2 regions of the Ensifer sp. R-19 genome follow, and region 1 is predicted to be linked to the other one. Evidence: predicted binding sites of a transcription regulator. Region 1 holds the regulator's gene; the other holds the start of a gene.
The links. Region 1 encodes PhoB, which activates phosphate uptake and scavenging genes when phosphate is short. Its sites were predicted from a motif close to TGTCATNNANCTGTCAT; they were not measured.

Region 2: ACN9MO_RS12780 (DUF1045 domain-containing protein) is a predicted target of PhoB. The motif match lies at 2,096-2,112, and genes of this name have one in related genera.

The regions. Positions count from the first base shown of each region.
Region 1 is NZ_CP184569.1:155,022-159,488, forward strand. Features, by position in the region: gene pstA (phosphate ABC transporter permease PstA) at 1-149, shown strand, start outside; gene pstB (phosphate ABC transporter ATP-binding protein PstB) at 163-978, shown strand; gene phoU (phosphate signaling complex protein PhoU) at 1,029-1,742, shown strand; gene phoB (phosphate regulon transcriptional regulator PhoB) at 2,002-2,685, shown strand; gene ACN9MO_RS00755 (GcrA family cell cycle regulator) at 2,754-3,275, opposite strand; gene ACN9MO_RS00760 (aspartate aminotransferase family protein) at 3,697-4,467, shown strand, end outside.
Region 2 is NZ_CP184569.1:2,603,551-2,608,017, forward strand. Features, by position in the region: gene uraD (2-oxo-4-hydroxy-4-carboxy-5-ureidoimidazoline decarboxylase) at 1-95, opposite strand, end outside; gene puuE (allantoinase PuuE) at 95-1,024, opposite strand; gene ACN9MO_RS12780 (DUF1045 domain-containing protein) at 1,152-1,952, opposite strand; gene ACN9MO_RS12785 (PRC-barrel domain-containing protein) at 2,219-2,608, shown strand; gene ACN9MO_RS12790 (NAD(P)/FAD-dependent oxidoreductase) at 2,778-3,920, opposite strand; gene mnmD (tRNA (5-methylaminomethyl-2-thiouridine)(34)-methyltransferase MnmD) at 3,960-4,467, shown strand, end outside.

The sequences.
Region 1 (4,467 bases):
TGCCGGTGCAGATCTACATGTGGGCCAACGAGGCGGAACGCGCCTTCGTCGAGCGCACCTCCGGCGCGATCATCATTCTTCTCATCTTCCTCGTCGTCATGAACCTTGGCGCCATTCTGTTGCGACGTCGCTTTGAGCGCCGTTGGTAGTGAGGTAATTACTATGAACATCATGTCAGAAGCAGCGGTCGAGAAAGCCTTGGATCAGAAAATGAACACGGTTCCCTTCAAGATGATCGGCAAGGATGTGTCGGTCTACTACGGCGAGAAGCGGGCGCTTTTAGACGTCAACCTCAACATCCGCGAGAACACGGTAACGGCGCTGATCGGTCCGTCGGGCTGCGGCAAGTCGACCTTCCTGCGCACGCTGAACCGCATGAACGACACCATCGAGAACTGCCGCGTCACCGGCAAGATCACGCTCGATGAGGACGACATCTACGACCCGACCATTGACGTGGTCGAGCTGCGCGCCCGCGTCGGCATGGTCTTCCAGAAGCCGAACCCGTTCCCGAAGTCGATCTACGACAACGTCGCCTACGGTCCGCGCATCCACGGACTTGCCCGCACCAAGGCGGACTTTGACGAGGTGGTCGAGACCAGCCTGCAGAAGGCAGGTTTGTGGAACGAGGTGAAGGACCGCCTGCAGGAGCCGGGTACCGGCCTTTCCGGTGGTCAGCAGCAGCGCCTTTGCATCGCACGCGCTGTTGCCGTCAGCCCGGAAGTCATCCTCATGGACGAGCCCTGCTCGGCACTCGACCCGATCGCGACCGCCAAGGTCGAGGAACTCATCCACGAACTGCGCACGAACTTCACGATCGTCATCGTGACCCACTCGATGCAGCAGGCCGCCCGCGTTTCGCAGCGCACCGCCATGTTCCACCTCGGCAATCTTGTCGAGGAGAACGACACCGACAAGATGTTCACCAATCCGGATGACCAGCGCACCCAGGATTACATCATGGGCCGCTTCGGCTGAGGCCAATCACGGCTGCAACAGTCACTGGAAAGCGCCTGTAAGGATCGACGATCATGTCCATGCATATCATGTCCGCCTATGACGAAGAACTGAAGTACCTGACGCGCCGCATCTCGGAAATGGGCGGTCTCGCCGAGCAGATGGTCGCCGAATCCGTCCGCGCCCTGGTCAATTCCGACCTGGCGCTGGCGCAGAAGGTAATCTCGGACGACACTGTTCTCGATGATGCCGAGCGCCAGATCGGCGAGAAGGCGATTGTCACGATCGCCAAGCGCCAGCCGGTCGCCGCCGACCTTCGCGAGATCATGGGGTCGATCCGCATCGCCTCCGACCTGGAGCGTGTCGGCGACCTCGGCAAGAACACTGCCAAGCGCGTGATCGCGGTTGCCGGTTCCGGCATCCCGCGCAAGCTCGCCCGCGGTCTCGAGCATCTCGCCGAGCTCGCTCTGGTGCAGCTCAAGGAAGTGCTCGACGTCTATGCCTCGCGTTCGCCGGAAAAGGCCAACAGCATTCGCGAACGCGACGAGGAGATCGACGCGATCTACACCTCGCTGTTCCGCGAGCTGCTCACCTACATGATGGAAGATCCGCGCAACATCACGCCCTGCACGCATCTTCTGTTCTGTGCCAAGAACATCGAGCGTATCGGCGACCACGCGACCAACATCGCCGAGACGATCTATTACATGGCGACGGGTGCCCAGCCGGAAGGTGAGCGCCCGAAGGATGACAACACGTCGACGTTGGGCTCGGTCAACGACTAGAAGGTTTGAGCGGGATGCGGGGGACAACCGCATACACTTTTCCCCATCCCGCTCTGGCGTTAAACGCGCCGTTCGCAATGCATGCCCCATGAATATCATCCGGTCGCGGCTTCGGTCGCGGCCCCGAATTCCTGCATCTGAAGCATGCGGCTTTTCGCACCGCCTTTGAAATTGGCGGGGGTGCTCCAGATTTAGAGTGTCTGAGTGCCGGCCGGTCCGCTGGACCCGCACGGCGCTCGCGGTAAGGAGACGTTACCTGATGTTGCCAAAAATCGCCGTGGTCGAAGACGAAGAGGCGCTGAGCGTCCTGCTGCGTTACAATCTGGAAGCTGAAGGCTTCGACGTCGATACGATCCTCAGGGGTGACGAGGCGGAGATCCGGCTACAGGAACGCCTGCCCGACCTTCTGATCCTCGACTGGATGTTGCCTGGCGTCTCCGGCATCGAGCTTTGCCGTAGGTTGCGCCAGCGCCCGGAGACGGAGCGGCTGCCGATCATCATGCTGACGGCGCGCGGCGAGGAAAGCGAGCGCGTTCGCGGTCTCGCGACCGGGGCCGACGACTATGTGGTCAAGCCCTTCTCCACGCCGGAGCTGATGGCCCGCGTCAAGGCGATGCTCCGCCGGGCGAAGCCCGAAGTTCTCTCGACGCTGCTGCGCTGCGGCGACATCGAGCTCGACCGGGAAACCCATCGCGTCCATCGTCGCAGCCGCGAAGTTCGCCTGGGGCCGACGGAGTTCCGCCTGCTGGAGTTCCTGATGTCCTCTCCGGGCCGTGTCTTCTCGCGCTCGCAGTTGCTGGACGGCGTCTGGGGCCACGACATCTATGTCGACGAGCGGACCGTCGACGTGCATGTCGGCCGCCTGCGCAAGGCGCTGAACTTCTCGACCATGCCTGATGTCATCCGCACCGTGCGCGGCGCCGGCTACTCGCTCGAAAGCTGAGAAGGGCAAACAGAAGTCAATAAAAAAGGGGCCGATCGGCCCCTTTCGTTTTGGTCCTGTGCGGATCCTTAGCGCATCCGACGGCGCTCGGCGGACGGCTGGTAGGCAAGCCGCGCATGGAAGCTGCAATAGGGCGAAGCTTCCGGGGAATCGTTGCCGCAGAAATGGAACTCTTCCTTCAGCGGGTCGCCGATCGGCCACTTGCAGGTGCGTTCGGTGAGCTGGGTCAGCTCGAGGCGGCGCGACATTGGCACGACCACGTCGGTCTGGATGCTGAAATCCTGCTCGGCAACGAGATCGACTTCGATCTCCTCCTTGAGAACGGTGGCGCCGGACGGACGGGCAACGGTGCGGGTCGAAACGCGCGAGGCGTAGTTCGGAGCGCGCGGCGCCGAGGTCGGCCGCTTCGGGCGGGCCGCCGCAGTGGCGCTGCCGCCGGCTTTGGCGCGGCCTGGAAGGCTCAGGCGATGAACCTTGCCGATGACAGCGTTACGGCTGACGCCGCCGAGCTGTGCCGCGATCTGGCTTGCGCTTAGGCCCTCGGACCAAAGCTTCTTCAGTTTCTCCACCCGCTCGTCAGTCCAGTTCATTTCTGCACTCTCCGTTCTCAGCGTTGGGGATGGCAGAATCCCTCACCGCACCCCGGTTGAATCTCGAGGTTGCAAACGCGATAACTCTTTTGGTGACTAGGTCCGCCGCATGCGTCTAGTAATTGAATGTTAACGTACTGACCGCCGGACTCCGTGGCAAGAGTCCCGGGATTCACGCCGAATCGATTTCGTAGTTTTCCCCAACTTGCTCGGCTGGCGTTGCATTTTTGCAAGCCCTACCGGCCGATTTTTTCGTCGCAGGGAAATGGATCTCGTTACCGCGCTGCAAGGCTTGGTTTTGTTGACATTGCAGTGCGAAATAGGAATAGTGCCTGCGCCGCCGAAAGGCGGCATTTTTGATTTTTATCGGGCCGCATGAAGCAGCGGGACCGATGCCGATTGGAGTGAAGGAGAGCCTCGCATGACTGCAACCACGCCGCTTTACGATACCTACATGCGCGCGCCGTTGCGTTTCGAGCGAGGAGAGGGCGTCTGGCTAATCGCCGAAGACGGCTCGCGCTATCTCGACTTCGCTGCCGGCGTTGCCGTGAACTCGCTCGGCCATGCGCATCCGCATCTCGTCGAGGCGCTGAAGGCGCAGGCCGAGAAGGTTTGGCACCTTTCCAACCTTTACGAGGTTCCCGGTCAGGAAAGTCTTGGACGCCGCCTGGCCGCCGTAACCTTTGCTGATCGGGTCTTCTTCACCAATTCCGGTGCGGAAGCGCTGGAATGCGCGATCAAGACGGCGCGGCGCTACCACTTCGCCAAAGGCCAGCCGGAGAAGTTTCACATCATCACCTTCGAGGGCGCCTTCCACGGCCGCACGATCGCGACGATCGCCGCCGGTGGTCAGCAAAAGTACATTGAAGGTTTCGGGCCAAAGGCCCCAGGGTTTTACCAGGTTCCGTTCGGCGACCTCGCAGCCGTCAAGAATGCGATCACCGAGGAGACCGCCGCGATCCTGATCGAGCCGATCCAGGGCGAGGGCGGCATCCGTCCCGCGACCAAGGAATTCATGCAGGAACTGCGCGCCCTCTGCGACGAATTCGGCCTGCTCCTGATCCTCGACGAGGTTCAGACCGGCGTCGGCCGCACCGGCAAGCTTTTTGCCCATGAGTGGACGGGCATCCGCCCGGATATCATGGCCGTTGCCAAGGGCATCGGTGGCGGCTTCCCGCTCGGCGCTTGCCTG
Region 2 (4,467 bases), 1.6 Mb from region 1:
GCCGCCGCGGCGCGATCGTAAGCGCGTTCGGCCACCCAGGGCGAATGCTCGAACACGCCGCCGAAACGGGCGACGAAGGCGTCGCGGTCGGACATCAGAGCGTCCCTTCCGGCTTGTGGTGCTGGTACCAGTGTTTGGCGATGTCGATGCGCCTGGGCACCCAGACCTTATCGTGCGACATCACGTAATCGATGAACCGGGCAAGGGCTGCGGCGCGGCCAGGGCGGCCGACGAGCCGGCAGTGCAGGCCGATGTTCATCATCTTGGCATCGCCCTGACGGCCTTCCTCATAGAGCACGTCGAAGCTGTCCTTGAGATAGGTGAAGAACTGGTCGCCGGAGTTGAAGCCCTGGTTGGTGGCAAAACGCATGTCGTTGGCATCGAGCGTATAGGGGATGATCAGATGCGGCTTGTCGGCCGGCAGCCCCCGCACCCAATAGGGCAGTTCGTCGGCGTAGCTGTCGCAGGAATAGAGGAAGCCGCCCTCCTCCAGCACCAGCTTCAGCGTATTGGCCGAAGGCTTGCCCTGGTAGATGCCGAGCGGGCGCTCGCCGGTCAGTTCCGTATGCAGACGGACGACTTCGCGGATATGCTCGCGCTCGACCTCCTCCGGAAAATCCTTGTATTCCAGCCAGCGCAGGCCGTGGCTGGCGATTTCCCAGCCGGCTTCCTTCATGGCCGCAACCGCTTCCGGATTGCGCGCCATGGCGAGCGTCACGCCGTAGACCGTCAGCGGAACGTTACGGCTCGTGAACATGCGCCACAGCCGCCAGAAACCGGAGCGTGCGCCATATTCGTAGATCGATTCCATGTTGAGATTACGCTGTCCCTGCCAGGGCTGCGCGCCGACGATCTCGGACAGCAGACATTCGGACGCCGCGTCGCCATCGAGAATGCAGCTCTCGCCGCCCTCCTCGTAGTTCAGCACGAACTGCACGGCAATGCGCGCATCGCCCGGCCAGTTTGCCTTCGGCGGATTGCGGCCGTAGCCAACGAGGTCGCGCGGATACTTAGTCTCAGACATCAAATCACCCTTCGATTTTTCCAGAACGGTATCACCGCCGACCGGATTGTCGATACCGAAATCTACCCGCGAAGGGTTGCTGGGCGACGAGTTCGGAATGAGACGAAGGCTGAATTCTGCGCTCTCACTAGCGATGCGCCATCAATGCCGCGACGATGAGCGGCAAGGGCCGGATCGATCCCGAACCAAGAGAGGGATCGGCGGCAACGCGCTTGGCGCGCTCGGCGCGCGCATTCGTGGAGATCTTGCCGAGCGGGTGCTGCGAATGCACGCGCAGGGGCGCGCCGGTCTCTTGCTCGACGAAGAGGGCAAGGCTGCCGATGGCAAGCGGCGTCGCCAGGCATGGCTCGAACAGGTCGCGAAGCGGCGCCTCGACCTGGCGTATCGCGTCCGACGCGAGCGGGCCAGTCAACATCATGTGAAAGCGGTACTCGTCCATCACATGAGGATCGCCCCAGCGGTGCAGGTTGGAAAACTGCGGTGCGGTCAGCCGATCCGGATCGGAGCGCTCGATCTCGTCTTCGCTGAGTGGCGCACGAAAAGCATCGAACTCCTGAACGATATTGGCGGCCAGCAGATGCATCGCGGTGCTCGGGACCTGCGGCATCAGGCCAAAGCACCGGCCGATGCGGGCGACCTCCAGGCGATCGATTTCGAACGGTGTCTGCGCGCCGGCAAAATGCATCAGCGCCTTCAGGAGCTGTGATTCCGTCATATCCGGATGCAGACGAAACGGCGACATCATCACCGCATGGAAACCGAAGCGGCGCGGTACGGCCGTATGGTAGGCGATGTCGGCAGAACTCAGGCCCGCAACCGAAGGCAGTTCCGTCGGTTCGCCGGAATAGACGTTGCGCCCAAGCCAGCTTGCGGCAACCGCGGAAAGCGGGTCGGCCATCGGCGGCGTAAAACAAATGGCGTAGCGCATGTCTGGCTCCGGTATCCGTTCGAGCGGGATGAGGAAAAATGCCTGCGGTTTTCCGCCCCGCTCCAATGAGATCGATCACGCTTATGAGTGCCGATCCGGCTCGGGATCATCGTGATCTATTGGCCGCGTCTTAGGTGATTTGCGTGACAGATTGACGAAGTGGATCCTGCAAAACCACGCGATCCCGCCGGCTTGCGCCGGATTTTCGGAACCATCCAGCCCAACGGCCGTTCCCTCAAGGTAACAATCAAGGATGGAGAAGAAGCGTGAGCTATCACAACGCAAACCTGCAGGATGCCCGGATCAAGGAAACCCATGACCTGATCGGAAGCGACAAGGTTGAAGGCACGAAGGTCTATGGCTCCGACAACAAGCACATCGGCTCGATCGAGCGCGTGATCATCGAAAAACGCAGCGGTCGCGTTGCCTACGCCGTGCTCGGTTTCGGCGGTTTCCTCGGCCTCGGCGAAGACCACTATCCGCTGCCCTGGGCGAAGTTGACCTATGACGAAAACCTCGGCGGCTATCGCACCGACGTGACGCGCGATCAGGTCGAGCGCGCACCGAAATATCGCGGCAACGAGGAATACAACTGGAACGAGGAAAACGGCCGTCGCGTCTACGACTACTACGGCGTACCGCCCTACTGGATGTAAGGTCGGACTTTCGAATGTCTGAATATTCGAGGCTCCGCCAGCGGCGGGGCCTTTCCTATGCCCGATCCTAGAGCGCCGTGCGTTCAAGTGAACGCACAAAGGACGCTCTAGCACTTTGAATCTAGAGCATCTTTCCGCTTCCAGTGATTCCACTTGAGAGCGGGATGCTCTAGAGATGCTTCTCGCGAAGCGCCGCAATGTGGTTCCGGCACAGGAAGGATTCCGGCAGATCGAGCGTCGCGAGACCGGCGATCTCGTCGACAACGAAGCGCGCCAACCGATGCGCAATCCCGAAGCTCACCTTGAAGCCGCCGGTCAGCACGGAAATGTTCGAATGATCAGGGTGCCGCCCGACCATGGGTTCGCGCCCCGCCGACTTTGGCCTGAGCCCGGCCCAGCGCTCGACCACCTCCGCATCCGCCAGACACGGCGCCAGCAACGTGGCGCGTCGAAGGAGATCGTCGAGCTGTTCGTCCGTGGACAGTGGATCGGCAAAGCTGTTCTCGCTGGTGCTGCCGATCGCCACATGGCCATCGTCATGAGCGATGATGTAGACGCCATCGGTGAAAATAACCGGCAGGCCTGGATCGACATCCGCCCTCAAGAGCGCGGCCTGGCCCTTGACCGCCGTGCCGCTCGTCGCTTTCAGCGGCCCCGACACAGCATCGATCAGCGGGAAACTGCCGATGCCGGCAGCGATGATGCAATGGTCGAAGCTGAGCCGGCTGCCATCGTCACGCTCGGCCCTGCCGTGCGCCGGAAGGATGGCGCGCACGCCCGAGCCTTCATCGATCTGAACATTCTGCAACTGCAACAGGGCGGCACGCAGGGCCGACAGCGTGCGGCGCGGCGACACCCGCGCGGCCAGCGTATCGAAAACGACGCCATGCGCCGTTGCCTCCGTGCCTGGCCAACCCTGCGGGCCTTCCTCCTGGACATGCCAGAAGAATTGCCGGTCGCCCGCGCGCCATTGCTGTCGTGCGTCCTGTTCATGCCGGAGCGCAATGTCGCGTAAGTGCGGCTTGGCGAGCGGCATCAGCCGCCCGGTGCGGCGATAGCCGGTCGACACCCCCGCCTCGGCTTCGAGCTGCGCGATCTCCTCTTCGAGGGACACCAGCGCTTCGAACTGGAATTGCTTCTTGGCATTCCAGCGGTCGGGCATATGCGGCATGAGCGCGCCCAGTAGGCCGCCGCTCGCGCCGGCACCGATGGCCTGTTGCTCGACGAGCCGCACCGTCATGCCCTTGCGCGCGGCGGAAAGGGCGGCCCACAGCCCCATGATACCGCCGCCGACGACCAAAAGCTCGCTCATCGATTGACCTTCTCCGGCCGGCGGATTATCGCCTTTGCCATGACAGGACCAGCAGACCCGATCGACCCGCCAGCGCACCAAAACCTTGATTGGCACGAGGCCGATATGCCCTATTCCCGGGAGTTTGGCGATCACTTTTATTGCCGCACCGATGGGCGGCTGGAATGCGGTCACGTCTTCCTTTCGGGCAACGGCCTGCCGGAGCGCTGGGTCGGTACGGGCACCTTCCGCATCGGCGAACTGGGCTTCGGCACCGGGCTCAATTTCTGCGAGACATGGCGCCAGTGGAAGGCAACCGCTGGAGCCGGCGACCGCCTGCATTTCGTCTCATTCGAGCGATTTCCCATGGCCGCCGACGAGATTTCCCGTGCGCTCAGCCACTGGCCGGAAATCGATGCGGAACGGCTGGCCCTGATCTCCCGCTGGCCGGCAGACCCCGACGGTGACGTCCGCATCGACTTTGGCGACGGCGTCACCCTCACGGTCGTCTGCGGTCCGGCGCTCGAAGGTGTCGCCCGCACCGAACATCCGTTCGACGCCTGGTATC